One region of the Paenibacillus hubeiensis genome, then DNA from elsewhere that is predicted to be linked to it. Evidence: predicted binding sites of a transcription regulator. Region 1 holds the regulator's gene; the other holds the start of a gene.
What was found. The regulator LexA, encoded in region 1, represses DNA repair genes until DNA is damaged. The targets are predictions, from matches to a motif close to CGAACATATGTTCG.
Positions count from the first base shown of each region.

Region 2: a site for LexA is predicted at 1,453-1,466, ahead of addB (helicase-exonuclease AddAB subunit AddB). Genes of this name have one in related genera too.

Region 1 covers NZ_JAVYAE020000002.1:114,427-117,587, reverse strand. Annotated here, with positions in the region: gene RSX24_RS07240 (hypothetical protein) at 1-463, opposite strand, end outside; gene RSX24_RS07235 (DUF896 domain-containing protein) at 594-803, opposite strand; gene RSX24_RS07230 (LysM peptidoglycan-binding domain-containing protein) at 903-1,277, opposite strand; gene lexA (transcriptional repressor LexA) at 1,553-2,179, shown strand; gene RSX24_RS07220 (hypothetical protein) at 2,492-2,755, shown strand; gene RSX24_RS07215 (DUF5412 family protein) at 2,801-3,161, opposite strand, start outside.
Region 2 covers NZ_JAVYAE020000009.1:159,411-162,571, reverse strand. Annotated here, with positions in the region: gene RSX24_RS21500 (class I SAM-dependent rRNA methyltransferase) at 1-1,325, shown strand, start outside; gene addB (helicase-exonuclease AddAB subunit AddB) at 1,531-3,161, shown strand, end outside.

The sequences.
Region 1 (3,161 bases):
TAAGAAGACGCTCTGCAAGCGCATCGGTATCGTAACGGTTAACCAGTTTCGTAAATACCCATCGTTTTCCACGGCTGTTGTGCTCAATGACCACTGTGCCTGGTTCAATACGGAATCTGACAATATCGTCCACGCCAATGGAGCGCTCGCGGTTTCCTTTGAGCGTCACGATTCGATTGCTGCTCACTTTAACGTAAGGTCGGCGCAGAAAGAAAATGAACGCCAAAAATACGTATAACAGCATCGTTACCCAGTCCCAGGTCGTCATGGAAGTTTGGGTAAGAAACGTGCTCATAAACAAATAAAGCACAGCAAGCCCCAACAAAAATACGGGAAACAGAAGACTTCGGCCTTTAAATACGTCTTCTCCCGGTGTTCCTGATACAGGTTGGCCATTTTTCTTGCGCTGTTGATTCAATTGTTTCGAATTTCTTCGAACCGTTCTCTCGAACGAACGAGCCATGAAAATCCCCCTTATATGTTCTTTTATGCAGGTCGGCACAACAACGATTAGCCAACACTTCCCCCTATATTATGGACACTCAAATATAAACAGAAGAAACCTAGATATCACAAGGATAGCTTAGGTTTCTCTAGTGTTTGAGTTTGCCCTGGCGGCCCTGATCGTTCTCGTCATCAACAATTTCAATGGAATCCAGCTGCTGTCTGAAATTGTTGCGAATGTTGTTCAAATAAATTTCTCTGAGTTTAGCGCGTTCTTCAAGTTCTTCCTCTGTCAATCCAGTGGATTTATGTTTGCGAGCCAACTCATTAATGCGTCCTACCAGGCGATCTATATCCAAACTTGTCCCCTCCAAAAATACAAAGTCACATTAACTTTGACATGTTCGGGTCTGCTTGTCAAGATTGATGCATAACCAGGGTGCAAATCTTCTATATAATTATTTAAAGCGAGGTAATTCCAACACTTGTCCGACTTGAATTGAACTTGTTTGTAACTGATTTGCTTCCTTAATTGCTTCTATATATACACGCGTATCCATATTTTCCGGTTTGTGTTCCAACGAGATGCTCCACAGCGTTTCCCCTTGAGACACCGCCACCTTACCACCAGGAATCAAATTTTCCTCATCACCTGCGAACACTGTTAGCACTGCGCTGCAGCCAATAATGACGATCAATGAAACGATCGTTAATTTTAATAGCAGAGCTGCTGCCTTGTTCTGAATCAGCCGTTTCTTTAGCAATCCCATATTGGATTTGACAGCCTCTGTATTGACAGGTTCGTAAATGCTTTGATAAGTGGAATATCTCATGGTTCCTTCGCCCTCCAAACATTTGTTCCGGTTCGTTGAAATCAATATAGCACGAACACATGTTTCATACAATAGTTTTTTAGAACAATTGTTCGCTCTTTTTTTGAGCATGGCGTTACAGCGGGATACGTCCAAAATTCGATGCATCGACGACGATTCAAACCAACCCTCCACGAAAACGTTGATTTTATCGCTTTTTTTAGAACTTATGTTTGTACGAACGGTAGTTCTATGTTATAATTTTCCCAAACGTTACTAAATGGGGTTGATACGGTATGTCGAAGATATCCAGCAGGCAACAGGCTATTCTGGAGTTTATACGCAATGAAGTCCGGTTGAAGGGGTATCCTCCTTCCGTACGAGAGATTGGTGAAGCCGTCGGGTTGGCATCCAGTTCAACCGTCCACGGTCATTTGGATCGATTGGAGAAAAAAGGGCTAATCAGACGCGACCCAACGAAACCTCGGGCGATTGAACTGCTCAGCCAAGAAGAGTCCGAGCATTCACATCAGTTTGCCCATAGCGTCGCTCGTGTTCCCGTTGTCGGTAAAGTAACGGCAGGGGTACCGATTACGGCAACCGAGAACATTGAAGACTACTTCCCGCTTCCAACACACTATGTCGGCGAACAGAAAGTCTTTATGTTATCCGTTGTCGGAGACAGCATGATCGATGCAGGCATCGTCAATGGAGACTATGTCATCGTTCGCCAGCAGCAAACGGCGGATAACGGCGATATCGTCGTCGCCATGACGGAAGAAGACGAAGCCACGGTAAAGACGTTTTATAAAGAAAAGGATCATATTCGTCTGCAACCGGAAAATGCCACTTTCGAGCCATTGCGTCTCAAACATGTCAGCATTTTGGGTAAGGTCATCGGTCTTTTCCGTGATATTCACTAATTTTGCGCAACATTTCACATCATGAATGATTACAACAAGAGGCTGGCCCGTTTAATGGGTCAACCTCTTTTTTTATGTCTTAGATATTGTGAATCCCCCCCTCCTCCTCCGACTCCATTCCGGAAACTTCCATCTTCTTCTCATTCGATAAGAGGTTATTCGTGATTTTCGACGATTCATGATAATAAAGAAGATTGCAGAATAAAATTTTTCTTAATTATATTCTCAGAACATATGTTCCTATGTTATCATCTAGTCAAAGTTCATGTAATGAGCACAAGTTATACCGGCTTCAAAGAAAGGAGATACAACATGAATCTATATAAATTCGAATTGACAGTGAATGGATTTCCACTGCGCGTCCATTTTAGTGCAACGGAAGAAAGCGGATTACGATGGTGCAAACGAACCGCTTCCGACTTCCAAAGGAATGTTGCCAATTTAGAGATAAAAGTTTCTGTACATAAAAAAGAGAAACAAAAGAATGCATGGGAATATCATGGAAAACCATATCTGTATGATCGAACTTTGCGAAAAAAACCTCTACCAGCGAACCACATAGCAGAAGATGATTAAAATGTAAAAAAGTCCATTCTGAAAAGAATGAACTTTTTTTATATTTTACTCTTTCTTCCTGTAATCATAGATATCGTCAGGAACATTTAGTTTTACACCATTAATGGATACAATATCGTTACTTTCCCAGATGATAGACGCTTTTTCAACTTTATTTTGGAAATATATTATTTTATTTGGTTTTGAGCCATCATTGTACTGAAGTTCACATAAAATAGCTAACGAAGTTGTTGCTCCTGCATCAGAATTCATCGCTTTAATCGTAAATTTACCATCGGGTGAAACAGACTCTGATATAACTTCCCCTTTTGGAAGTCGTTCTAAGTCATAGTACCAATTCCACAAGAATACAAAAACAATAGCTACTGTTAACACAAAAAAACTACTTATCCAAAAAACTTTTCTC
Region 2 (3,161 bases), on a different contig from region 1:
CGTGGATTTACAACAATGAAATTGCTTCGGTGGACGGCAATCCCGAGCCAGGCGACCTGGTTCAGGTGCTGAATCATCAAGGCCGGTATTTGGCGACCGGGTATTATAACCCGGCTTCGCAAATTACGGTAAGGGTCGTATCTTACGAACCACTGGAATACAACCAAATGGATATCGCCTTTTTCGCAGACCGGTTCCGTGACTGTTTGCGTCATCGGGAGCGGTTCATCCAGGATGGCGAGGCGTACCGACTCGTCTACGGTGAAGCCGATTTCCTGCCCGGACTGATCGTGGACCGCTTCGGCAGCATCCTGGTGGTGCAGTTGCTGACGCTCGGCATGGACCGCTGCCGCGAGGCGATCGTGCAGGCATTGATCGAAGTGCTGCAGCCTGAGGGCATCTACGAACGCAGCGACGTGCCGATTCGCGAGCTCGAAGGCCTGGAGCAAACCAAAGGGCCGCTTTACGGCGATTGTCCAAGACATGTGACGGTGACCGAGAACGGTCTGTTGATCAAAGTGGACATCGTGGAAGGGCAGAAAACCGGTTATTTCTTCGATCAGCGCGAGAATCGTGCCGCCATTGCGCCGCTTATGAAGGGCTGGGGTTACAAAAGCGGCATTAGGCTGGAAGAGGTTGATCAGGATGGCGAGAAGCAAATGCTTCCGGTCAACAAAAGCGGCAAGGTGGTCACATTCCCGTATTGGGACGGAGCAACCGTGCTCGAATGCTTCTCCCACACCGGCAGCTTTACGCTGAATGCATGCAAATACGGCGCGAAAAAGGTAACTTGCCTGGACATTTCCGAGCATGCGATCGAAAGCGCGCGCACCAATGTGGAACTGAACGGTTTCACGGACCGGGTGGAGTTTGTCGTTGCAGACGCTTTTCAATATTTGCGTGACCAAGTCAAAGGATTGGATGAACGGGCGGCACGCTCCCGTGCCGGGGAAGAAAAAGTGGATACGTCCAAGGCACTGGCCGCCGGAGGCGGAAAAACATTTGACGTCGTCATTTTGGACCCTCCGGCGTTCGCCAAAACAAAGTCGGCCGTCAAAGGGGCCTGCCGCGGCTACAAGGACATCAACCTGCACGGCATGAAGCTGGTGAACGAGGGAGGGTACCTCGTAACGGCAAGCTGTTCGTACCACATGCGTCCCGACCTGTTCCTCGAAACGATCGCCGATGCCGCGAAAGATGCAGGCAAAGTGCTGCGTTTGATCGAGTGGAAGGCGGCAGGCAAGGACCACCCGCAAATTCTTGGCGTGGATGAAGGGCACTATTTGAAATTTGCGATCTTTGAGGTGCGCAGCAAAACGAAGTAATTCGGAATTGTGAATCGCCGGGTGATGATGGATATAACGAAACGTATTTGCAAAAAGCCCAATGCTGGGAAAGCTGCGGGCTTTTTGCCATGTATGGATATGGAAGCGGCACTTTGCCGGATTGTGGCAAACGTATGTTCCGAAGCACTTCCGGTATGGTATACTGGAAATTAAAATCTTGATCGTGATGTTTGGAGGAAGGAACATGTCCGTACGTTTTGTGATAGGCCGGGCAGGCAGCGGCAAAAGTACGCTGTTCACCCGGGAGATGGTTTCCCTGCTTCAGCAGGACCCGCAAGGCAAGCCGCTGATCATGCTGGTTCCCGAACAAAGCTCGTTCCGTGCCGGACAGGCGTTGTTTGCGTACGGGGCCGTCAAAGGCGCGATGCGCGCAGAAGTGTACGGCTTCCGTCGTTTGGCCCACCGGGTCATGCAGGAAGTCGGCGGTTCCGCGCGCACGCCCATCGGCAGCGAAGGCAAAAAAATGCTGCTCTACAAAGTGCTGCAGCGTCGGCATGAAGAGTTGAAGCTGTTCGGCGCGTCAGGCAGCCAGTTGGGATTCATCGGCCACTTGAATGACCTGTACGGCGAGTTCAAGCGCCATGAGCTGGCTCCGGCTTCGTTGGAGGAGGGCCTAGCCGCATGGGATGCTTCTTCGTCGGCTCCGATTCTGGGCGACAAGCTGCATGACCTGCTTCTCGTATACCGCGATTTCGAACAGGAATTGAGCGGTTTGTACATTGACGATGAAGACACGCTGTCCGAGCTTTCGGAACGCATGCCGGAGAGCGAGCTGCTGAATGGCGCGCAGGTCTGGATCGACGGTTTTCAAAGTTTTACACCGCTGGAGCTTGGCGTGATCGGGGGATTGATGTCTCGGGCGGAGTCCGTCACCATCGGACTGACGCTTGACCGTCCTTACGATCAAGGCGCACTGCCTGGGGAACTGGATCTGTTCTTCCCTACGGCGGGAGCGTATGCCAAGTTAAAAGGCATGGCCGACGAGAGAGGCGTGGCAACCGAAACGCAGGTGCTTCATGCGGACGTCTTGCCTCGCTTCGTGAACAGTCCGGGGCTGGCTCATCTGGAAGCGGGATTCGATCGGCGCGTCCGCTGGAGAAGCGATGGCCGAGATCCGGGCATTCGGCTGTACGCGGCGGAGAACCGCCGTACCGAATTGGAAGGCGCGCTCCGGGAAATGCGTCGCCTGGCACAGGAAGAAGGCGTGCGCTATCGGGACATGGCCGTGCTCGTCCGCAATCTCGATGCCTATGCCGATATGGCCGAACCGCTTTTCCGGGATTACGACGTGCCTGTGTTCCTTGACCGAAGAAGAAACGAATTGCATCACCCGCTTGCGGAATTCGTTCGTTCCGCCTTGGACATCGTTCGCCGTCGGTGGAGGTACGAGGACGTATTTCGCTGCGTCAAAACGGATTTGCTGCTTCCCCGGGACGGCTCCGTTACGCGCGAAGACATGGATCAGCTTGAAAATTACGTGCTTGCCAGCGGCATTCACGGATATCGTTGGACGGACGGCAAGCCATGGCGGGCTGCGCCAAGCCTGTCGCTGGAAGATCCGGGCCAGGAGCGCCGCAACCTGGGGCGTGAGCAGATGTTGGCCCTGATGGAGACGTGCAGGTCGACGATTACAGGCCCGCTGGGCGCATTCGAGAAACGAATGAACAAAGCCAAGACCGCCAAGGAACGCTGCGTTGCTCTGTACCAGCTATTGGAGGACGCGGAAGTTCCGTGGAAGCTGGATGCCATGTCGGCCCGTGCGGAGGCTGAAGGCGATCCGGAACGATCGCGCGAGCATCGCCAGATCTGGGGCGC